DNA from 2 places in the Demequina capsici genome. Region 2 is predicted to be linked to the other one. Evidence: predicted binding sites of a transcription regulator. Region 2 holds the regulator's gene; the other holds the start of a gene.
What was found. Region 2 encodes HspR, which represses chaperone genes until heat shock. Its sites were predicted from a motif close to AAGTTGAGTCNNNNNGACTCAACTT; they were not measured.
Positions count from the first base shown of each region.

Region 1: RN607_RS10150 (Hsp20/alpha crystallin family protein) is a predicted target of HspR. The motif match lies at 7,863-7,887, and genes of this name have one in related genera.

Region 1 covers NZ_CP134880.1:2,102,174-2,114,252, reverse strand. Annotated here, with positions in the region: gene RN607_RS10185 (carbohydrate ABC transporter permease) at 1-895, shown strand, start outside; gene RN607_RS10180 (carbohydrate ABC transporter permease) at 895-1,746, shown strand; gene RN607_RS10175 (LacI family DNA-binding transcriptional regulator) at 1,811-2,848, shown strand; gene RN607_RS10170 (amidohydrolase) at 2,971-4,443, shown strand; gene RN607_RS10165 (TetR/AcrR family transcriptional regulator) at 4,476-5,030, opposite strand; gene RN607_RS10160 (SDR family NAD(P)-dependent oxidoreductase) at 5,273-6,337, shown strand; gene RN607_RS10155 (gamma carbonic anhydrase family protein) at 6,446-7,078, shown strand; gene RN607_RS10150 (Hsp20/alpha crystallin family protein) at 7,268-7,720, opposite strand; gene RN607_RS10145 (hypothetical protein) at 8,132-8,320, shown strand; gene RN607_RS10140 (YoaK family protein) at 8,317-9,036, opposite strand; gene RN607_RS10135 (acetamidase/formamidase family protein) at 9,188-10,306, shown strand; gene RN607_RS10130 (AtzH-like domain-containing protein) at 10,303-11,871, shown strand; gene RN607_RS10125 ((S)-ureidoglycine--glyoxylate transaminase) at 12,036-12,079, shown strand, end outside.
Region 2 covers NZ_CP134880.1:2,681,769-2,693,847, reverse strand. Annotated here, with positions in the region: gene RN607_RS12830 (sigma-70 family RNA polymerase sigma factor) at 1-291, opposite strand, end outside; gene RN607_RS12825 (hypothetical protein) at 492-1,262, shown strand; gene RN607_RS12820 (putative bifunctional diguanylate cyclase/phosphodiesterase) at 1,476-3,818, shown strand; gene RN607_RS12815 (heat shock protein transcriptional repressor HspR) at 3,823-4,233, opposite strand; gene RN607_RS12810 (DnaJ C-terminal domain-containing protein) at 4,251-5,189, opposite strand; gene grpE (nucleotide exchange factor GrpE) at 5,221-5,820, opposite strand; gene dnaK (molecular chaperone DnaK) at 5,900-7,774, opposite strand; gene RN607_RS12795 (M15 family metallopeptidase) at 8,181-9,776, shown strand; gene RN607_RS12790 (rhodanese-like domain-containing protein) at 9,944-10,423, shown strand; gene RN607_RS12785 (TIGR03557 family F420-dependent LLM class oxidoreductase) at 10,614-11,606, shown strand; gene RN607_RS12780 (ABC transporter ATP-binding protein) at 11,598-12,079, opposite strand, start outside.

The DNA of each region.
Region 1 (12,079 bases), 580 kb from region 2:
ACCGTTCTTCCTGGTCTTCGCGGTCACCGGGCTCTTCCCTATCCTCTACACCGCCTTCATCTCCACCCAGGACTGGGACCTGGTGCGCAACACCGGCTCCTACGTCGGGTTCGAGCACTTCGCGTGGGTGCTGCAGGACCGCGAGTTCTGGATCGCGCTGCGCAACACGTTCTCGATCTTCCTGTTCTCGTCCGTCCCGCAGATCATCGTCGCCACCGTGATCGCGGCCATGCTGGACCAGAACCTGCGCGCCAAGACCTTCTGGCGCATGGGGGTGCTGCTGCCCTACGTGGTGGCCCCCGTCGCGGTCTCGCTGATCTTCTCCAACATGTTCGGAGACAAGTCGGGCCTGGTCAACACGCTGCTGGGCGACATCGGCATCAACCCGATCCTGTGGCACACCGACGTGATCCCCTCGCACATCGCGATCGCGACCATGGTGAACTTCCGCTGGACCGGCTACAACGCCCTGATCCTGCTCGCGGCCATGCAGGCCATCCCGCGTGACCTGTTCGAGGCCGCGGCGATCGACGGCGCGGGCGCCATGCGCCGCTTCTGGTCCGTCACCATCCCGCAGATCCGGCCGACGATGGTGTTCGTCATCATCACGTCCACGATCGGCGGTCTGCAGATCTTCGACGAGCCTCGCATGTACGACACGTTCGGCCTGGGTGGAGCCAACAAGCAATGGCTCACCATCACGATGTACCTCTACAACACCGGCTGGGGCAAGTTCAACTTCGGTCGAGCGGCAGCGGTCGCGTGGATCCTCTTCCTCATCATCGTGTCCATCAGCCTCGTCAACTTCTTCCTCACGCAACGGCTCATCGCCAGCGACACCGTCGCCAAGAAGGTCAAGCCGAAGCGAGTCAAGGCCTCGAAGGGAGGCAAGTGATGGCCCGCCGTCGGTCCACCTCCATCAGCTCGGGTCGACCCAAGTGGTTCGTCTACGGGGTCCTCGCGATCGTGCTCGCCACGGCCATCTTCCCCTTCTACTGGTCGTTCCTGATCGGTTCCGGCGACCAGTCGACGATCTACGCGACGAACTTCTCCTGGATCCCGGGCGGGAACTTCATCCACAATGCGACCGAGGTGCTGAAGAACCCCGCCGTGAACTTCTGGAAGGCGCTCGGCAACTCTGTCATCGTCTCGACGACCACGGCGATCACCACTGTCGTCCTGTCCACCCTCGCAGGCTTCGCCTTCGCCAAGCTGCGCTTCAGGGGCTCAGGGGTCCTTCTCGTCGCGGTCATCGCGACGATGGCGGTCCCGGTGCAGCTGGGCGTCGTGCCTCTGTACATCCTGATGCAGAAGTTCGGCTGGACGGGCTCGCTCGGCGCGGTCATCATCCCGGCGCTGGTGACGGCGTTCGGCGTCTTCTGGATGACGCAGTACCTGTCCCAGTCCCTGCCGACCGAGCTCATCGAGGCGGCGCGCGTGGACGGCTGCTCGATGATCCGTACGTTCTGGCACGTGGGTCTGACGGCGGCGCGTCCCGCTGCGGCCATGCTGTTCCTGTTCACGTTCGTGACCACCTGGAACAACTTCTTCTGGCCGTTCATCGTGCTCGACCAGAACAACCCGACGCTGCCTGTGGCGCTGTCGCTGCTCCAGGCGAACTACTTCGTCGACTACTCGCTGGTGCTCGCGGGCGTCCTGCTCGCCACGGTGCCGCTGCTGCTCCTGTTCATCTTCGCGGGCAAGCAGCTGGTCTCCGGCATCATGCAGGGAGCCGTGAAGGGCTGACCGGCGTGGTCACGATCCGATCGTGCCTGGCGAGGCATAGGGCCGTCTCTGACATGATGGCCCTATGCCTGGCATCGAGGGAGACGGCGCCATGAGCCTCGTGCGCCACGCAGCGCCGACGCTGGAGATGGTGGCCGCGCGTGCGGGAGTGTCCCGTGCGACCGTGTCCAGGGTGGTCAACGGCTCTCCCAAGGTGAACCCTGCGAGCGTCGAGTCCGTGCGCGACGCCATCGCGGAGCTCGGGTACGTGCCCAACAGGGCCGCGCGGTCCCTCGCGAGCGCGCATAGCCACGCGATCGCGCTCGTGGTCCCCGAGGACATCACTCGATTCTTCGGCGACGTGTTCTTCGCGTCGATCGTGGCGGGGATCAATGGCCGCCTCGAGCAGTCGGACTACGTGCTCAACCTGATGGTCGCGAGCCAGGACCCTGGCGGCAAGACCGAGCGGTACCTGCTGGGCGGCGCGGTCGACGGCGCCGTGGTGGTCTCCCACCACACGTCCGACCACTTCCTCGAACGGATCGGCGATGCGATCCCCCTGGTGTTCGGCGGTAGGCCGGGGCTGGAACGGATCGACACGTGGGTCGTCGACGTCGACAACGAGGAGGGCGGCGCCGTCGCGGCACGACGTCTCGTCGAGCGTGGATGCACGCACATCGCGACGATCACGGGGCCTACGGACATGCAGTCGGCCCTGGAGCGCACGCACGGCTGGCGCCGCGTCGTGGAGGAGGCCGGTCTGGTTCCCGGCCCCGCGATCGACGGCGACTTCTCGATGATCGGCGGGGCGCTCGCCGCGCGCGAGCTGCTGGAGCAGTACCCGGAGGTGGACGGCGTGTTCGTGGCGTCCGACCTCATGGCCTCCGGGGCGATGCCCGTGCTGCTCGACGGCGGGCGGCGCATCCCCCAGGACGTGGCGGTGGTGGGCTACGACGACAGCCCGGCGGCGCTGGCATGCCCCGTGCCGCTCACCACCGTCCTCCAGCCCTCGGAGGCGATGGGGCGTGAGATGGCGGACATCCTCCTGGACCTTCTCGATGGGAACGACCGTCAGCGGTCCACGATCATGCCGATCGAGCTCATCGAGCGAGAATCCGCCTGACGGGTCGCGCTCGGCACCGTTGCGCGCTCCACGCGGCACCTCCTGCCCGAGCGGGCGTCGTCCCGCCTCGCCGCGGCGGTAGGGTCGCTCCGTCCCCGTGAGAGGCGTGGAGGTGGACTGCGGTGACGCTGGTGCTCAGATCGGTTCGGCTGGTGGGCGGGCAGGACGCCCCGGTGGACGTCGTGCTCGAGGATGGCCGCATCGCGCGAGTGGTGCCGGCAGGCGCCGACATCGCTGGGGCGTCCGCTGAGGTGCTGGACCTCGACGGGCGTTGGGCCATGCCTGGCCTGGCGGACAATCACGCGCACTTCACCACGTGGGCTCACCACCTCGCCAGGGCCGACGTGTCCGGCACCCCCGAGCCGGAGGCTGCGGTGGAGCGGGTGCGGCAGGGGCTCGCAGCGCAGGCTCCGGGCGAGACCCTCACCTTCGTGGGCCGGGGATTCCAGGATGCGCTGTGGACGCGAGAGGCGACCGCGCGCATGCTTGACGACGTCGCGAAGGAGACCGGCCACACGGACCGGCCGATCGTGCTGTATGCGCACGACCTCCACACGGTGTGGTTGAGCTCGGCCGCCGCCGCCCGGTTCGGCGCGCCTCGGGCGGGCCTGGTGCGTGAGGCCGCGGCGTTCGCGGTGGAGAAGCTGGTGGACGCGGAAGCGGCGGGCAGCGACGATGCAGTGGTCGCCGGCGCGCTCCAGGCCGCCGCCGCGCGGGGTGTCACCCGCGTGAGCGACATGCAGATGGCGGACAACCCCCTGGTGTGGGCGTCGCGGGTGCCCCGCGGGCTCGACTCCGTGCGCGTGATCGCGAACGTCTACCTGGAGCACTTGGGCATCGCGGCGGCGCGTGGGCAGCGGACAGGCGATGCGGTGCCCGGCACGGACGGCCTGGTCACCGTCGGATCCCTGAAGCTCATCTCCGACGGCGCGCTGAACTCCGGGACCGCGCTGTGCCATGACGCGGATCGCGACGGCGGCCACGGTCATGCCGAGTACACGGAGTCCGAGCTCCGCGCGATCCTCTCGGACGCCCACGCGAAGGGCTTCGCGATCGCGTTGCACGCGATAGGCGACCTGGCGGTGACTCGGGCGCTCGACGCCTTCGAGGCGACCGGCGCGGGCGGCACGATCGAGCACGCGCAGATGGTGGCGGACGCGGATCTGCCGAGGTTCGCCGCCCTCGGCATCGGGGCGGCCGTGCACCCTGAGCATCTGCTGGACGACCGGGACGTGACGGATCGACTCTGGGCGGGACGCACTCGTCGGGCCTTCGCATACCGGGCGTTGGCGGAGGCGGGGGCGCGTCTCACCTTCGGTTCCGATGCGCCTGTGGCGCCGTTGGACCCGTGGCTGGCGATCGCGGCGGCGGTGTTCCGCACGCGCGACGACCGTGAGCCCTGGGAGCCGTCGAACGCGGTTGATGTCCAGACGGCGCTAGCGGCCTCATGGACGGCTCCCGGACTCGCGGAGGGAGGCGCCGCGGACCTGGTGGTCATGGATGCCGATCCGCTCGCTGCGGGGATGGCCGCGATGCGCCAGATGCCCGTGGCGCTCACGGTGTGCGCAGGACGCGTCACCCACCAGGCGCTCTGAGGACCCGCCGCGCGGACGCGCGGAATCGGCTCTCAGCGGCTCTCCAGGCCGCGTTCGAGCAGCGTCCATGCATGCTCGGCACGGTGCTCGCGCAATGCTGGCGGCGTGGAAGCCGTGAGCGCGGCGACCATCGAGATGGCGGTGAGCAGGTCGTCGATCGTGACGTCGGAGCGGATCCGGTCCGAGTGGCGTGCGTGATCGCGGGCCGCCGTCAAGAGCGCGCGCATGCGTGATTCGAGGGCCATCAGCCGAGGATCTTCGGGCACCTGCGTCACGAGCGCCAGCAGGGGTGCCACGCCGGCGGCGCGATGCGACACCTCGTGGCCCAGCCTGCGCAGCGTGAGCGGACCGCCGGCGCAGAGCGCCTCGAGCTGCTCCATGTTCTCGTCGAACACCGCGAACGCGAGCGCGAGGCGGTCCGGGAAGTGGCGGTACAGCACGCCTTGGCCCACTCCCGCGCGCCGCGCCACCTCGACCAGCGGCACGTCGATGCCTCGTTCGTCGAAGAGGGCTCGCCCGGCGTCGAGCAGTGCGCGCCGGTTGGCGGCGGCTGCGCGGGGCCCAGGATTGGCGCGTGAGGTGGTCATGCGCCTACGCTAGCAACCGGACACTGAAGTCCGGATGTACGAGGGAGCAGCGCATGCACGAACGGGGCCTGGCGATCCTCTCGCCCGCGCCGCGTGGTGAGGTCGATGCTCCTGCTCCGGAGGCGCTGTTCACTGCCGAGCGACGCCGCCATCACCCCGCCCCCGGCGCGCCGCCTCCGCGGCCCGGCTCGCGCGCTCTGCCGCGCTGAACGGCACGCCGTTCACGAAAGGAACAGTCCCCCATGTCCCTCACCCATCTCTCCGGCGACTCGAAGATCGCCGACTGGTTCAAGGACCCCTACGGCGGTCCCGTGATCCGGCAGATGCTCGCCGATGCCGGACAGAGCGAGCGGGCGATGCTGCCCGTCAGGCGCTTCTCGATGAACAAGCTCATCAAGGTCAGCGGCGGACAGTTCACCCAGGAGATGCTGGATGGCCTGCTCGCGAAGGCCGAGGCCGCAGCCGCAGCCGGCGGTGCACCCGTCGAGACCGTGCCTGAGGCCCCCGACGATGCAGGTGCCGCGCCGCAGGCCGCGGATCTCCCGGAATGGGAGGAACGGATCACCGAGGGCCGGTTCACCGGGAAGACCGTGATCGTGACCGGAGCGGGCTCCGGGATCGGCCGCGCCACCGCATCCCGCGTCGCGCGCGAAGGTGGCCGCGTCATCGGTCTCGACATCTCCGAGGAGAGGCTGAAGGCCTTCGCGGCCGAGCACGACGGCCTCGACGTCACCGTGATCACCGCCGACGTCACGAAGGAGGACGACCTCGCACGCGTGATGGAGGCGACGGGAGGGAAGGTCGACGCGCTCGCCAACGTCGCAGGCATCATGGACAACATGACGCCCCTCCATGAGGTGTCGGACGAGATCTGGAACCGCGTGTTCGCGGTCAACGTCACAGGCCTCATGAAGCTGTCGCGTGCGGTGATCCCGCTCATGCTGGAGGCGGGTCGCGGCTCGATCGTGAACATCGCCTCCGAGGCCGGGTTGCGCGGTTCGGCGGCCGGGGCGGCTTACACGGCGTCGAAGCATGCGGTGGTGGGTCTCACGAAGAGTTCCGCGTTCATGTACGGACCGAGCGGATTGCGGGTGAACGCGGTCGCGCCCGGCGGTGTGATCACGAACATCGAGGCGCGCTTCGACTCACCGCTCGGCGAGGAGAGGGTGATGGGGGCCCTGGCGGTGAGCCCGCCTCCGACGACGGCCGACCAGCTCGCGGCGTCGATCACGTTCCTGCTCTCGGACGACGGGGTCAACCTCAACGGAGTGATCCTTCCGTCCGACGGAGGCTGGTCCGCGGTCTGAGGCTCGCCGCCGCGGTCTGACGTCCCACCTTGATGCAGGGGTGCGCAGAGGGCTCCGGGGAGATCATCCCCGGGGCCCTTCGCGCGCGCGGTCGTACCCTGGCCTCGGATGCCGCTTCGCGGCGCGGGCGGCAGGACGGAGGTGGAGATGATCGCGGCCTATGAGGGTGTGAGCCCCCAGATCCATCCGACGGCCTCCGTGGCGGCGTCGGCCGTGGTCAGCGGCGATGTGGTGCTGGGGCCCGGTGCACGGGTGTTGCACGGCGCGGTGGTCTCGGGTGAGCAGGGTCGCGTGCTGATCGGCGAGGACGTGCTGATCATGGAGAACGCGGTGGTCAAGTCCCGCGCGGGTCACGCATGCACGATCGGGGACGCGGTGATGATCGGACCGCATGCGCACGTCTCCGGCGCGACCGTGGGGGCCGGTAGCTTCGTGGCGACGGGGGCGTCGGTCTTCGCCGGGGCACGGGTAGGCGCGGGTTGCGAGATCCGCATCGGCGCCGTCGTCCAGGTGAACTCCTTGCTGGAGGACGGCGTGACGGTGCCGATCCATTGGGTGGCGGTGGGCCATCCGGCGCATGTGTTCCCGCCTGACCGTCACGACGAGATCTGGCGGATCCAACGGGATCTCGACTTCCCTGGGACCGTGTACGGCGTCGAGCGCGGCACACCGATGGCGCAGATCATGCGTGAGCAGAGCGAGCTCCACGCGCCGCGGCCGGAGGGTTCGACTCGCGAGTGACCCGTGATGCCTGTGCAGATGAGGGCGTGGTGCGCTGTGGTCGGGGTCCGCGTGCGAAGGGCCCCGGGGGTGACGCCCCGGGGCCCTTGCCGCCTCTGCGACCTCCGCGAAGGGGGTGACGCGGTGGTGCGAGGCGAGTGGCGCCTGTCGGCTTCGGAGGGGTGGCGACAGGCGCGTCGATCGCGAGGGTTATGCCGCCTTCGCGACCGTGATCTTGCGCGGCTTCGCCTCCTCGGCCTTGGGGACCGTGACCGTGAGGATGCCGTCCTTGTAGCTGGCGTCCACCTTGTCCGGGGAGACCCGGTCGGGCAGGCGCACGGCGCGGTGGAACTTGCCGAAGCGGCGTTCGATGCGGCGGAAGCCCTCGGCGTCGCTCTCGTCGTAGAAGCTGCGCTCGCCGGACACCGTGAGCACGTTGTCCTCGAGCGAGACCTCCACGTCCTCAGGCTTCATGCCGGGCAGCTCCACATGGAGCGTGAACGCGTCGTCCGTCTCCTTCACGTCGAGCGCGGGGGAGAAGGCGCCGGCGAGCGGCGCGTCGGCGTCGCCGAAGAACTGGCGGAACATGCGGTTCAGGTCGTCCTGCCACAGCGACGCGGTGGTCGTCGGAACAGTCTGACGGGTGATCTCGCGAGCCATCATGGTGAACTCCTCTGTAGTCGTGTGGTGGTGCCGTGTGCACCGGCTGCGGGCGGCGGACCCGGTCGGCCGGCCCCTGCTGGTGGCCCCCGCGGGTCCGTCGCTCACCTTCACTATAAGACTTGAGCGTGAGTGACTCAAGGCAAACTTGAGTCATGTTCGCTCAAGGCGAGAAGGCGAACGTCATCCCTGATAGAACAGCGTATTGGCGTGTCGTGGTGCTGTCGGGTGAGCGTCTCGGGGCACATTCGCCTGCATTCCACGGTTCGCTCATGCGCCTGCACAGCCGGCGCCGCACCCTCGCCCGGGGGCACCGCGATGGCCGCTGCCGACGCGCACCCTGCGGCCGCGCTCAGCGCCTGCTAGAACATGAAGGAACGGGGCGCGCGTCGCGCCTCGGCACGGGGGTGCGACATGAGCAGCAACGGATACGGCGGCAGCGCCGCAGCAGGCGGCGGAGGCTACTTCCTGGGGATGGTCGGTTCGGCGGTGTGGTTCTGGCAGCAGGCCGACGGCTTCTGGGAGCACGTCGGCGCGCTGCTCCAGGCGCTGGTGTGGCCCGCGTTCCTGGTCTACGACGTGTTCGCGGCGCTCGCGAATTAGCCCTGGCTGAGCACTCCGTCGTAAGGCACACGCGGGCCGCGACCCGGGCGAGTGGTGTGGCCCAGCGCGAGCACCACCATCGTGATCACCGCTGACAGGAGCAGGCCGCCGCCCAGGTGGGCCTTCAGCAGCAGGGCGCCGGTGCCTGCGCCTGCCATGATCAGCACCACCGCGCCCGCCCGCCGCGCCCACGGCTGGCCGCCGCCCTTGCCGAACGCCGAGTCCGACGCGAGGCTCGTGATCGTCGAGGTCACGACGACGGTGGTGACGTCCTTCACCGCGATGTGCCGGGCCGTCGCCGCCTGGCATCCCATCGCGAGACCCATCGACGCTGTCACCGAGTAGGCGAGCAGCGAACGCTCCGTCACGGTCACCAGCAGCACGGTGATCGCGCCCGCCAGCAGCACTCCCGCGACTCCTCCGAACAGCGCCGTGTGCTTGCCCGTCCATCCGTCGCGGGAGCCGCGCAGCACCCGGCCGCCGATCGCCGCGCCGGTCATGAACGCCGCCAGAGCGACGGCCGGGCCGAGCACCGGCAGGTTGTCGGCGCCCGCGAGACCCATGCCGAGCACCACCACGTTGCCGGTCATGTTCCCTGTGAACACGCGGTCCAGGCCCAGATAGCCGACGGCGTCGATCACGCCGGTGGAGAAGGTCAACGCGAGCATCAGGCCCAGATAGCTGGTCTCGGGGTTGGCGCGCATGCGTTCCAGCACGGGTTCCTCCTGGTGGGGACAGGGCGCGGGCGGCGCAGGCCCGGACGGGGCGCGGCCACGCGACGGCGGTAGTCTCGTAGCGCCAGAGTAGGGCACGGCGCGGTGCGGGCACCCCGGCCCGCACGTGCACGCCCAGGGTGGAGGACTGCGCGTGGGCGACTTCGACGGGATCCTGAGGTCGGGCGAGAGGGTGCCCGAGGGGCTTCCCTATGTGCCGGCGGATCCGGGCTCGGTGTTCTGGGGACGGCTGCCCGCACGCGGCGACGACCCCGTGCTCACCGTCGCCCCGGGCGACGAGGTGATCGTCGACACGCTCAGCCACGAGGGCGTGCTGCCGGACCAGGGGTCCGATGCCGCCGCATTCTTCGAGTCCCACGGCGTCGCGGCCGAGGATGTCCTGACAGAGGCGGTCCTGCTGTCCCGTTCCGGTCGTCGCGACCCTGCCGTCGACGGCCCTCACGTGATCACGGGGCCCGTCGAGGTGCGCGGTGCCCGCCCGGGCGACGTGCTCGCCATGACGTTGGTCGATGCGACGCCCCGCGTGCCGTACGGCGTCATCTCCAACCGGCACGGTCGTGGCGCTCTCCCGGGTGAGATGCCCGCGGGCGGGGTCGACGCTGTCTCCGTGTTCGCACCCATCTCGCCGGACGCGTCGGGAGAGTGGAAGGGCCGCCTGCCGCGCCGCGAGGGAGGGCCCCGCGACGTGTCGTTCCCGCTGGCGCCGTTCCTGGGGATCATGGGCGTCGCGACCGACACCGACGCGCGGGCGCATTCCGTCCCGCCGGGCGCGCATGGCGGCAACATTGACATCAAGGAGCTGGTGGTCGGCACGACGCTCTACCTGCCGATCCAGGTGCCCGGCGCGCTCGCCTACGTGGGGGATCCTCACTTCGCGCAGGGTGACGGGGAGGTGGCGCTCACCGCGCTCGAGGCCTCGCTTCGGGTGCGCCTCCGATTCGACCTGATCCCCGCGCGGGAGGCAGCGCGTGCGTTCGGCGACCTGGTCGGTCCGCTCGGCGAGACCGCCACCCACCTGATCCCGACCGGCATCGACGCCGACCTCGACGAGGCGGTCCGCAAGGCCACCCGCGCGGCGATCGCGATCCTCGCGGCGCGGCACGGCATGGAGCCGCACCTGGCGTACGCGTACCTGTCCGCCGCCACCGACCTGCGCATCTCGCAGGTGGTTGACCTCGTGTGCGGCGCGCATGCGATGATCCGTAAGGCTGACTTCGAGGCGCCGGACGCGCCGGTGAGGAGCGACGCATGACCCACATCGAGGTGGCGGCGGGCGCGGTCGCGCCTGACGCTCTCGTCGACGCCATCCGTGCGTACGAGGCGGCGCTCGTCGCCGACGACCAGAAGGCGCTCGCGGCGTTCTTCGCGCCAGGGCCCGACACGCTCCGCGGCGACGCTGCGGGGCTGCTCGTGGGTCATGAGGCGATCACGGCGTTCCGAGGCGTGCGCGGGGGCATCGGGCCGCGCCGGCTGGTGGAGCTCCGCCTGACGCCTGCAGGTGAGGACTGGCTGGCCACGTCGGTCAACGCCCCTCACGCAGGGGGGCGCGGGCTGGTGACGCAGCTGTGGCGCTTCGCCGCCGACGCTGCGGACGGGCCCGGCTCTGGATGGCGGATCGTCGCCGCCCATGTGACCGCGTCCCCCAAGGCGATCGACGCGCGCGTCTGGCGCGTGGTCGGCTCACCGCTGGTCCCGGGTGCGGCCGCGGGTCCGCTCGCGGGCCAGACGATCGCCGTCAAGGACCTGTACGCGGTCGCGGGCCAGCGCATCGGCGTGGGCGTGCGCGCCTACCTCGCCGAGGCTCCGGTGCAGGCGGTGAGCGCGCCGTCCGTGCAAGCGCTGCTCGATGCGGGTGCCGACATCGTCGGCATCGCGCAGACCGACCAGTTCGCGTACTCGATCGCGGGGCTCAACCCGGATTACGGCACGCCGCCCAACCCGGCCGCGCCTGGCACGATCCCGGGCGGGTCCTCGTCCGGCCCGGCGTCCGCCGTCGCCCTCGGACAGGCGAGCATCGGGCTCGGGTCCGACACGGCGGGCTCGATCCGGGTGCCTGCGTCGTACCAGGGGCTCTGGGGCCTGCGGACGACTCACGGGGCGATCAGCCTCGAGGGCGTCGCGCCGCTCGCTCCCAGGTACGACACGGTCGGCTGGCTCACGCGTGACGGCGAGACCCTGCTCGCGGCGGCGACGGCATCGTTCCCTGGCGACCCTGGCGTCGACGTGGACGACGTGGTGCTCGCCTCCCCGCAGGTGGGCGCGGTCGTGAAGCCCGAGGTGCGGCAGGCATTCCATGAGCTGCTGCAGCGACTCGAGGTGCACGTCAGCCTGTCACCCGTGGACCTTCCCGAGCTCACACGCCTCTACCAGGCGTTTCGGGTGACCCAGTCAGCTGAGGCGTGGCGGTCGGACGGTGCATGGGTGTCCACCCACCCTGGCGCCGTGGCGCCGGACGTCGAGGAGCGGTTCGCGTTCGCGGCCTCCGTCACGCCCGAGCAGGAGGCGGAGGGGCTGCTGGAGGTGTCCGCACTCGCGCAGGAGATCGACGAGGCGCTCGGGTCCGCGATCCTGGTGCTGCCGTCGGCGGCCTCGTCGGCGCCGCGGCTCGACGCCGACCCTGGCTACCTGCAGGACGTGCGCGAGGCGACGCTGTCGATGACCGCGATCGCGGGCCTCACCGGGCGGCCAGCGCTGTCCGTGCCGTGGATGCTGACCCCTGGCGGACCGGTGGGCGCGTGCCTCGTGGGACCGCGCGGCTCGGACCTGTCGCTGATCGAGACCGCGCTCGCGTGGGACAGGGCGCTGCGCAGGGGGTGAGCCTCGCGCACGGTGTGAGCCTCGCGCAGGACGTGAGCCTCGCGCGGAACCCTGGCCATCTCGTGGAGCGGGGCGCTGCGTGCGCGTGGTGGGCGATGTGAAACGCCTGCGAAACGTTCGTGGTTCAGACTGTGTAGGTCTCATCAACATCTCTTGGAGGAGCGATGACCCTGCCGGGGCCGCTGAACCCGCCGTCACGTCTGCTCAT
Region 2 (12,079 bases):
GTTGATGACGTCCATGCCGGTCCGGCGGACGATCGTGAACAGGTAGGCGCGGAACGCGAGGTCGGGACCGTCACCGCGCTGCAGCGCGCGCAGCACGCGCGAGAAGGACTCCGCCACCACGTCGTCCACGTCGGAGGCCGAGTTCGTGTACTGCGAGGCCACCTTGCGGGCCGCGTCCACGTGACGCTCGTAGAGCACGCCGAAGGCCGCCGCATCGCCGGCGCGTACGCCGGCGATGAGCTCGGGATCGCTGGACGAATCCGTCCATAGTGCGATGGCCTCGTGACTCATTGCTTCCTTCGTCGCCGCGTCATGGGTTCGGCGGGTACCACACAGTTTCCCGTGCGCGGAACGGATCGGACAAGACAGAACGATGCGTAATTGCTCACATGGGGAGAATTCGGACGTGACCCAGGTTACCTGCAACTGTTCCGGAGAAAATCTTCCAAGAACCTGCGTCATAGCTCTCATCGGCCTCCCTCTCATGGGGCATGAGCAGCGATGTGAACATCCCGAGCGTCACCGGCCGCTCGCTCCTGCGCCAGTGGGAGTCGGCCTCGGTGAACACGGTGTGGCTGCGCCCCGGCGACTGGTACACGCCAGCCGCCGAGGCCCTGGTCGAGGCGCTCGAGGCGCGTCTCGACACCGCGCCTTCGGCGTACCGTCTCGGTCAGGCTCGCGCTGCTGCCGGCGTCGGCATCACCGAGGCGATCGACGACATGGCGGTCCTCTTCCGCGCTGCTGGCTACGAGTCGGCACCGATCCGCTCCATCCGCGCCCTCTGCGAGGGTTGGACCGAGGGTGATGCGACGGCACACGTCGCCACCCAGATGCACGACCCGGAGTCCGGGCTCGGCACCACCGAGTACATGATCCAGCGCCTCGCAGAGGTCTACGGCGCGGCCGAGCGCACCGGTCTCAAGGTGATCGACACCCACGCTCTCGTGATGGTCGACGTCTCCGTCGACGACAACGACCCGTGGCAGCGGATGGCCCGCAACGCGGCCGTCGGCCAGGCGCTCACCGGCGCGTACGGCGCCGGTCACCCGATGGCACGCATGGGTGACGGCCTCTACGCGGTTCTCGTGGAGCGCGGCGCCGGGCTGGGCATCGGCATCGCCGAGCTGCGCGACCACATCGGCGCGAAGGCCGTGGCCATGCGCGTCGCGAACCTGGTCCGCCAGCCCCCGCGCGTGTGGATCGAGTCGCTTCCCGGTACCCACCGGTACGCGCAGGAGCTCCTGGAGTCCCTGCAGCGATAGGTAGGGAGACCGCACACAGGTTTGCGGCGCGTGACGAGCTGAGGGCGTCACGCGCCGCAATCGTCTTCCCAGCCCGTACGGCCCGCGCCACGCCGGGTGGGGCCCACCCTCGCCCGGACGCGCACGTACCGACCGTCGAGCCGACCGCGCACTGTGAGCACCGTCGCACACGGCAATGGTTGACGCCGGCCCTCGCATGTCGATAGGAGAGGCATGACGACACGCCCCGCCTCGCCTCGCGGTGAGGCGCGCGTGCGCGACCCCGGGCGCATCCCCAGCACTGTCGTCGTGGCACTGATTGTGCTGTGGGCCGGCTGGCTCGTGGAGCTGGGATGGCTCGACATCGCGGGTCCTGGCGACTTCCCTGCCCGGGACACGGGCCTCTACCTGAGCCTCGTGCTCGGTGCGGCCGCGCTCACGTTCACGAAGGGCGTGGTCGCGCGGGGGGACCGGGCCACGTGGCTCCTCCTGGGCGCGGCGATGGCTGTCTCCGCCGTCGGTGACGTGCTCTACGCCGCGGTGGTGGCCGGGCACGACGCTGAAGCGTTCCCGTCGATCGCCGACCCGTGGTACCTCGCGTACTACCCGCTGGCGACCGCCGCAGTCGTGTCCTATGTCCGCCAGCGGTCCCGCAGCATCCCGCGCGTGGTGTGGGTCGACGCAGGCACGCTCGCCATCGCCGTCGGCGGGTTGGTGGGCGCGGTCGCGCTGGCGCCTCTCACCGGCACCCTGTCCGGCGGGCGCCTCGCCGCCGTCGTGGGTGCCGCATATCCGCTCGGCGACACGATCGTGATGCTGATCGCCCTCGTCGGCGTGGTCATCCTGGGCCTGCGTCGCTCCGAGGCGCTCGTCCTCATCGCCGTGGCCATGGTCATGTCGGGGGTGGCAGACCTCCTGTACTGGAACCTGCTCGCCGCAGACGCCTACGTCGAGGGCACGTGGATGGACTCGCTGTGGCCGCTGGCCAGCATCCTGCTGGCCACCAGCGCGTGGCTGCGAGCCCCGGTAGGGAGCGCGGCGGCGCCGACCTCACGGGGACTGCTCGTGGTGCCCGCAGCGACGCTCGTCGCGGCGACCGCCACGCTCACGATCGGAACGGTGTCCACGATCCCGACGCTCACCATCGTGATGGCGCTCGCCGCGATGGGGGGCGTGCTCAGCCGGCTGAACGCGACGGTGCGCCAGACCCTGCAGATGATGGACGCGTGGCAGGACGCCAGGACGGACGACCTGACGGGGCTGCTGAACCGACGAGGCTTCGCGGTCGAGGCGGCGCGAGTGCTGTCCGACGAGTCGACAGGCCCTCATGTCGCGCTGCTGCACGCGGATCTCGACGGGTTCAAGGAGGTCAACGACAGCCTGGGACACGAGGCGGGTGACGAGGTGCTGCGTGCAGTCGGCCAGCGTCTGAGGGCGGCGATCCATCCGACGGACGCCCTCGTCGGCCGGCTTGGCGGTGACGAGTTCGCGGTGATCCTGGCTCGCGCGGGCGCCGCCGAGGCGTCTCATGCCGCATTCAAGATCCGGTTCGCGCTCGTGAGGCCGTTTGACGTGGAGGGCACCGAGGTGACGCTCGGCATCAGCGTGGGCATCGCGCTCTCGCCGGCTGACGGCGACGACCTGTCCGTCCTGCTGCGACGTGCGGACATCGCGATGTACCGGGCGAAGGCCGAGGGCCTGGGGTCGGCGGTCTTCGATCCGTCCATCGACATGGCAGGGGAGGACCTCCTGCAGCGGGTCGCCGAGCTGCGCGCGGGGATCGCCGCGGGCGAGCTCACGTTGCACTTCCAGCCGAAGATCGCCCTTGCCAGCGGCGCTGTCGAGGGCGTGGAGGCGCTCGTGCGGTGGGAACGTCCCGGCGGCGCCATGGTCCTCCCGCAGGATCTTCTGCCGTTGGCGGAACGCGCAGGGCTCATGGGCGATCTCACGGACGCTGTGCTCGAGGTCGCCGCCGCGCAGGCCGCGCGGTGGCGCGCGCAGGGCATCGACCTTCCCATCGCAGTGAACATCCCCGCGTCCGCGATCTCCGACGACCGGCTCCCGCGACGCATGAGCAGGCTGCTCGCCGAGCATGGCCTGCCGGGATCGGCGCTCCAGGTGGAGATCACCGAGCAGGCGCTGCTCACCGATCCGGACGGAGCGCAGGAGGTGCTGACCGCACTCCATGACCTCGGCGTACGTGCCGCGATCGACGACTACGGCACCGGCTACTCCTCGCTGGTGCGGCTCCGGGAGCTGGACGTGGACGAGGTGAAGATCGACCGTTCGTTCGTGGTGCCGCTGCTGCTTGACGAGCGATCAGCCTCGATCGTCCGCTCCACGATCGACCTGGTCCATGCGCTCGGGCTGCGGGCGGTCGCGGAGGGCATCGAGGAGGCTCGCGTCGCTGACGCGCTCACCGACCTGGGGTGCGACGCCGCGCAGGGCTACCACTGGACCAGACCATTGCCCGCTCCTGAGCTCGAGGCGTGGTTCGTCGAGCATCGCGGGCTCGTCGACGCTCAGGCGGGCGAGGTGCTCGCCGCCTGGGAAGGTGGCCTGCCCGTCGTCCCGTAGGGGTTCAGCGGTCCCTGCGCCACACCACCAGCGACCGGCCCTCGTCGCGACGCGCGCGCTTGCCGCGCTCGACGATGACGACGTTGCCGCTGGGGCCCGTGGTGAAGATGCGGGAGCCGACGTCCGCGCGCGGACGCAGTCGTTCGACCTCCCGCTCGAGGCGCTGAACCTCGTGGGCCAGGTGGAGGATGCGCTTGATCCCCGCGAGGTTGATCCCCTCGTCCTGGCTCATCCGCTGGATCTCTCGCAGCGTCGCCACGTCCCGCAGGGAGTAGCGGCGGCCGCCACCCGGGCGGCGCTGGGGGATCACCAGGCCCAGGCGGTCGTACTGACGGAGGGTCTGCGGATGCATGCCTGCCAGCTCCGCGGCGGCGGAGATCAGGAAGACCGGCTCATCGACGTCCGGTTGCTCCATGGTGGCCCTCCCTCAGGTCAGCGTGCGGCGTCCTTGTAGAGGTCCTTGCGAGGATCCTCGGCGGCCGTCTCGATCGCGAAGGCCTGGAGGACCTCCTTGGCGGCCTTGGACAGCTTGGACGGCACGGTGATCTCGATCGTCGCGAGCAGATCGCCCACGCCGTCCTTGGTCTGCAGGCCGCGGCCCTTGACGCGCAGCACGGTCCCGGAGGACGTGCCGGCGGGCACCTTCACCTTGACGCGCTGGCCGTCCAGCGTGGGGACGTCGACGGCCGCGCCTAGCACCGCCTCGTCGTACGAGACCGGCACGCGGACCTTGAGGTTGCGTCCGTCCATGCTGAACACGGGGTGCCTGGCCACGTGGACGGTCAGGAGCAGGTCGCCCGCCGGTCCGCCGTTCGCGCCGGGGCGGCCCTTGCCGCGCAGGCGGATCTTCTGGCCGTCCTGGACGCCGACGGGGAGCCGCGTGGAGAACGATCCCGTGTCCATCCGCAGCTGCACGGTGGCGCCCTCGGCGGCCTGGCGGAACGTGACCTCCGTGGCCGCGGCGACGTCGTTGCCCTTCTGGGGTCCGCGCCGCCCGCCCCCGAAGAGGTTGCCCAGGATGTCCTCGAAGCCCTGAGCGCGGTACTGGCCTCCGGCCTGGCCGCCGTTGAACATGCCGGAGAACATGTCCTCGTAGCCGCCGCCGCCCGGGCCCCCGGCCGTGAAGCGGGCACCTCCGCCCATGGCGCGGACCTGGTCGTACTGCCCGCGCTGCTCGGCATCCGACAGGACCGCGTAGGCCTCGCCGACCTCCTTGAAGCGATGCTCGGAGGCGGCGTCGCCGGGATTGCGGTCGGGGTGCAGCTCCTTGGCGAGCTTGCGGTATGCCTTCTTGATCTCGTCGGCGGAGGCGTCCTTGGACACGCCGAGCACCTTGTAGAAGTCCTTGCTGAACCAGTCCTGGCTCGTCATGCCTCGCCTCCTTCCTTGAGATGAATGGACGTTACGCCTGGTCCTCGGGCTGCGCCACGATCACCCGCGCGGGCCGCACGACGCGGTCGCCGATGCGGTGGCCGGGCTGCGCGACCGTGAGGATGGTCGGCTCGGTGACGTCGGTGCTCGGCTGCGACAGCAGCGCCTCGTGGTGGACCGGGTCGAAGACCTCGCCGACGGCGCCGAAGCTGGACCAGCCCAGGCGGCCGAGCGCGGTCTCGAGCTTGTCCGCGATCGAGGCGAACGGACCGTCGGCCAGGTCGCCGTGCTCGCGCGCGGCGGCGATGTCGTCGAGCACGGGGATCAGCGCCTCGACGGCCTTGGCGGTCGCGTTCGAGGTGATGAGCTCGCGGTCGCGGTCCACGCGCTTGCGGTAGTTGACGTACTCGGCCTGCAGCCGCTGAAGATCGGCGAGGTGCTCGGCGGCCTTGCGCTCGGCGGCGTCGAGCGCATCGTCCGCGCCCGCCTCGTCGGTGCGCAGGTCGTCCCTGCCGTCGGCGTCCTCGTCGAGGAACGTGCCTTCGGGGATGTCGGACGCGGCGTCCTTGAGGATGCGCTCGGCGGCTGCCAGCGGATCCTCCGGCTCGGGGGTGGGGTTCTGGTCGGTCATGGGGTTCTCCTTGGGACGGGTGGGGGAAGCACGGACGGCGGGCGCCGCAGCCGGAGTGCCGGGCGCCCGCCGTGGCGCGTTACTTCTTGTCGTCCTCGTCGTCGACGATCTCGGCGTCGACCACGTCGTCGTCGGAGGCGCCCGGCTGGCCGGAAGCGGTCTGCGCGGCCGAGTCTGCGTCGACGTCCACGCCGGCGGACTGGTCGGCGGCGTAGATGGCCTCGCCGATCTTCTGGGCCTTCGTGACGAGCGCCTCGTGGGCGGTCTTCACTGCCTCGGTGTCGTCGCCCTCGAGCGCGGTCTTGACCTCCGCGATCGCAGCCTTGACGTCGTCGGCGATCTCGGCCGGGACCTTGTCCTCGTTGTCGGACAGGATCTTCTCGGTCGAGTACGCGAAGGTCTCGGCGTTGTTGCGGGTCTCGGCGTCCTCGCGGCGCTTCTTGTCCTCCTCCGCGTGCTCCTCGGCGTCCTTGACCATGCGCTCGATGTCGTCCTTGGACAGCGCCGAGCCGCCGGTCACCGTGATCGACTGCTCCTTGCCGGTGCCGCGGTCCTTGGCGGACACGTGGACGATGCCGTTCGCGTCGATGTCGAAGGTCACCTCGATCTGCGGCATGCCGCGGGGGGCCGGGGCGATGCCGGACAGCTCGAAGGTGCCGAGCAGCTTGTTGTCGCGGGCGAACTGACGCTCACCCTGGTAGACCTGCACCAGCACGGACGGCTGGTTGTCCTCGGCGGTCGAGAAGACCTCGGAGGACTTGGTGGGGATCGCGGTGTTGCGCTCGATCAGGGTGGTCATGACGCCGCCCTTGGTCTCGATGCCCAGGCTCAGCGGCGTGACGTCGATGAGGAGGACGTCCTTGCGCTCGCCCTTGATGACGCCGGCCTGGAGGGCCGCGCCCACGGCGACGACCTCGTCAGGGTTGACGCCCTTGTTGGGCTCCTGACCGCCGGTCAGCTCCTTGACGACCTCGGTGACGGCAGGCATGCGGGTCGAGCCGCCGACGAGCACCACGTGGTCGATGTCGGACAGCTTGATGCCGGCGTCCTTGATGACCTGGTGGAACGGCGCCTTGGTGCGCTCGAGGAGGTCCTGGGTCATCTGCTCGAACTGCGCGCGGGTGAGGCGGGTGTCCAGGTGGACGGGGCCGTTCTCGCCGATCGACAGGTACTGGAGGGAGATCTGCGTGGACTGCGCCTGCGACAGCTCCTTCTTGGCCTGCTCGGCGGCCTCACGGAGACGCTGCAGGGCCGCCTTGTCCTTGGCGAGGTCGATGCCCTCGTTGTTCTTGACCTCCTTGACGAGGTGGTCCACGACGCGCTGGTCCCAGTCGTCGCCGCCCAGGCGGTTGTCGCCCGCGGTGGCCTTGACCTGGATGGTGGAGAACGCGTCCTCGTCCTTGCCCACCTCGAGCAGGGAGACGTCGAAGGTGCCGCCGCCGAGGTCGAAGACCAGGATGAGCTCGTCCTCCTTGCCCTTGTCCAGGCCGTAGGCGAGCGCCGCGGCGGTGGGCTCGTTGACGATGCGCAGCACGTTGAGGCCGGCGATCTCGCCGGCGTCCTTGGTGGCCTGACGCTCGGCGTCGTTGAAGTAGGCGGGGACGGTGATGACGGCGTCGGTCACCTTCTCGCCCAGGTACTCCTCGGCGTCGCGCTTGAGCTTGCCGAGGATACGCGCGGAGATCTCCTGCGGCGTGTACTTCTTGTCGTCGATGCTCGTGGACCAGTCGGTGCCCATGTGGCGCTTCACCGAGGAGATCGTGCGGTCGACGTTGGTGACCGCCTGACGCTTCGCGATCGCGCCGACCAGGACCTCGCCGGTCTTGGAGAACGCGACCACCGACGGGGTGGTGCGGGCGCCCTCGGCGTTCGCGATGACGGTGGGCTCGCCGCCTTCGAGGACGGCGACGCACGAGTTCGTGGTGCCCAGGTCGATTCCCACTGCACGGGACATGGTGTTCCTCCATCTGCGGCCGGGTGCCGCGACGTGTGACTGCTCGCTCGATAGTTGAGCGACCTGCACTCAAGTTATCCACAGGCTCGCGACGTGTCAAGCCGTCCCGGTCAGAGTTGAGCGAAGTCTGCTCAACTTCTGCGGGAAGCTGTGGGTCGCGGTGAGCACCCTGCGGCTCGACCCCTGGCAGACGCATGAGTTCGCATATGTGGGAACGCGGAGCACGATCAGGGCGTTGATCGGGCAGTCGCAGTGCGGATGCCTGGTCGTCACGACCGCATCCACCAGCGCCACGCCGGGCTCCCGGACGTGCCCCTCTCCCCCCGGAGCGCGGCGCTGTCACCTACGGAGAGGCCGCCGTGCGTCCTCCCGCGGAGCGCCGACCGACCCTCGCGCACGCCTTCACATGACCTTCCTCTCCTCACCTCTGCGTCGGATCGCGGCCGCCTCGGCAGTCGCCTGCCTCGGACTGGGGGCCGGCGTCGCCGGCGCCCACGCCGCCACCGTCGAGTCCGCACTCCTCCAGGCCCGCGCGGCGGCGAAGGCCGTCGAGTCCAAGCGCGAAGGGCTGGTCGAGTCGATCGACCTGGCGAACACCGTCGCCGGGGACGCCGAGGCGCACCTGTCCGAGGGCGCCGTCTCGTCGGCCGTGGACCAGCTCGACAGCACCGTCAGCGCCGCAGAGTTCACCGCAGCGGCTCACAACGTCGTCCTCGATCCCGGCGACAGCGAGGCCCGGCCGACGTTCCTCGCGCCGGCCGCGGAAGGCTTCCTGCTCGCGTCGGCGCCGCAGGCGCAGAGCGTCGCGGACGTACCCTCCGGGGGGCTCGCGCTCGCAGTCTCCGAGCTCGACCGCCAGGTCCCGACGCTCGACGTGGCGAGCATCGAGGCGATCGACGCCTCCACCGGCGTCGTCACCGCCACCGGGGACTCCGTCTCCCAGGTGATCGAGGATCCCGACGTCCAGGCCGTGCTCGACCGCCAGGAGCGGGACCTCACCGCCGTGCGCGCGGCCACCGAGGAGCTGCAGCGCACCGCGGACGCGCTCGACGCGGCCGCTGCCGAGGTGACGCGCGTCGCAGACGAGGTCAGCGGAGCCACCGCCGTCGCCGCGCACGTGGCCGCCCTCACCAGCCTCGACACGCAGATCGGCACCGCCGACGGCGACCTCGCCTCGACGTTCGACGCGCTCGCCGCCGTCGGCGACCACGTGACCGATCCGGCCGTGCTCGAACACGCCGCGACAGCCCGCAACGTGCTGAAGGCCGCCCTCGTGTCGTCCGCCGACCGTGGCGACGTCGACTCCGTCAGGACCCTCACCGACACCATCGACGCCGCCTCGACCTCGCTGGACGAGGCGATGGCCGCGGTCCGTGCCTCCCACCTCGCATGGGTCGACGCCGAGAACACCCGAATCGACGCCCAGAACGATCAGACGATGCGCGACTACGAGGCCGCGCAGGCCGAGGCTCAGGCGGCGCTCACCGAGCAGTACCGCGCCGCCGTCGCCGCGCATCAGAACGGCTGGACCGGCGCGCCCACCGGAGTCACCTATGCGAACGGACGGGTACCCGCGTCGCAGCTGTGCTCCATCTCGTTCGCCCCGGGGCAGATGCTCCAGTGCGACGCCGCCCAGGCGCTCGAGCGCGCCGACGCCGCGTACATGGCGGAGACAGGCCAGCACCTGTCCTTCACCGACACCTACCGCTCGTACGCCAGCCAGGTGGCGACCCGCGCCGCCAAGCCGACCACCGCCGCCGTTCCCGGCACGTCCAACCACGGGTGGGGCATGGCGGTCGACTTCGACCCCGCGTCGGCCGCGTGGATGACCGCGCGCGGCGCCGACTTCGGCTGGGTCCACCCCGCGTGGGCTCGCTCCGGCGGGGCCAAGCCCGAGTCGTGGCACCTGGAATTCGTGGCGCCCGGCGTCGCGGACGCCGCAGCGACGGCCGCACCCGAGCTGATCCCTCACGTCGCGAGCGCCCTGCCCGACGCGGCCTGACCGCGGGTCCGCGTGCGGCGGGTCGCTGCGCCCGCGCGAGGTCCGCGGTGCGGTGCGGTGTGGTGAGGTGAGGTGAGGTGAGGTGAGGTGAGGTGAGGTGAGGTGAGGCGCGGTGCGGTGCCACGCCGGGCTGGACCGGCCCGGCGTTGACGGCCTACCGTCGGGCCATGGAGTCCCCCACACCTGCCGAGGCCGCCGCGCACTTCGCCGCGCGCCTTGCCTTCGAGACCGACTGCTCCGACGTCCACGCCGCGCTCGAGTCGGGCGATCCCGGGTTCGTGCTGATCGACACGCGCAGCCTCGAGGCGTGGGAGCAGGGGCATGCGCGCGGAGCGGTCCACATGCCGAAGCCGGACATGCAGGAACGGATCCCGGCGTACCCCGAGGGCACGTCATTCGTCGTCTACTGCTGGGGTCCTGGCTGCAACGGCGCGCAGCGCGCGGGCCTGATCATCGGCACCCTCGGCTTCGCGGTGAAGGAGATGATCGGCGGCTTCGAGTACTGGGCGCGCGAGGGGCTCCCCGTGGACCGCGTGGTCCGTGATGCGGCGACGGGCGTGGCGGTCACCGTCGGCGCGACCCGTGCTCCCGACCCGTTGACCGCGCCGGTCGGCGAGCCCGGCCACCGGATCGCCTGCGACTGCTGACCAGCCCGCGCGGCCCGACGCCCGCCAGGTCCGGCTCCTGCGGCCCGACGGCCGCCTGTCCCGACTCACGCGGCCCGGGCCGGTCCGGCTCCCGCTTGGCACGTCAGTACACGCATCGGCCCTGATCTGTGCACTGACGTGCCACTTGCGCGCCTATAATCGGGCGGACGGCACCGGAGGGAGGGCGCGCATGACGATCGGCTACTCGGCGATGCTCGCCCAGCTCGCCCCGCGTGAGGCCGTCGAGCTCAGCGCCCACGCCGAGAGCCGCGGCTTCAGCGGGGTCATGGCGGCCGACCACTTCCAACCGTGGACACCCACGCAGGGGCAGGCGCCGTTCGTCTGGAACGTGCTCTCCGTCATAGGCGAGCACACGCGGGGCGACCTGGGGCCCGGAGTGACCACGCCCACGTTCCGGTGGCATCCGGCGATGGTGGCCCAGGCGTCAGCCACGCTCGCGGCCCTGCACCCCGGGCGGCACTGGCTGGGGCTCGGCAGCGGCGAGGCCATCAACGAGCACATCGTCGGCGAGTACTGGCCCGAGCCTCCCGAGCGGATCAACCGCATGTTCGAGGCGCTGGAGATCATCCGCAAGCTGTTCGACTCGTCCCTTGCGGGTCGCGACACCCGCTACACCGGCACCTACTACAAGCTCGAGTCCACCCGCCTGTGGACCATGCCCGACGTCCCGCCGCCGATCATGGTCGCGGCCGCAGGGCCCGTAGCGGCCCGACGCGCCGGGCGCAGCGCGGACGGGCTCATCACCGTCGGCGCGCCCGCGGCGCGTCTGGAGCAGCTGCTCACGAGCTTCGCGAAGGGCGCGCGCGAGGGCGGCAAGGACCCCGACTCGAGGCCCAAGGCGCTGCAGCTGCATCTGTCCTGGGCGCCCACCCGCGACCAGGCGCTCGCGAACGCGCTCACCGAGTGGCCCAACGGCGCGATGCGCTTCCCGCACGGCGACATCCGCTCGCCCTACGAGATCGAGCAGATGACGCGCCTGGTACGTCCCGAGGACTTCACGGACAGGGTGCTGATCAGCGAGGACCTCGACGTGCACCGGCGGGAGATCCAGCGGCACCTCGACATGGGCTTCGACCGGATCTACCTGCACCAGGTGGGGCGGAACCAGCGCGAGTTCATCGACGCGTTCGGTGCCGAGGTGCTGCCGCGTCTGTCACGCTGACCTGTCGAAGGCGATGACCGGCCGCCCGTCTGCCGGGTGCGTGAGCACGGTGGCGTCCACGCCGTAGACGGCGGCGAGCGTCTGCCCGGTGAGCACCTCCGCCGGCGCTCCCTCCGCGGCCACCCTGCCATGGCTGAGCACCACCACCTTGGTGCACCACCGTGCCGCGTGGTTGAGGTCGTGCAGTGCCGCGACGACGGTGACCCCGAGGCGGGAGACCAGGTCGAGCGTGTCGAGCTGCGCCGTCACGTCCAGGTGGTTGGTGGGCTCGTCGAGCAGCAGCACGCCGGGCCGCTGGGCCAGCGCGCGCGCGACGCTCACCCGCTGACGTTCGCCGCCGGACAGGCTCTGCCACGCCCGGTCGGCGAACGCTCCGGCGCCCACGGAGTCGAGCGCAGCGCGCGCCTCAGAGTCGCGCTGGGCGTGACCGCCACGGAACGCACGGTGGTGGGGGAGCGAGCCGAGCTCGACGA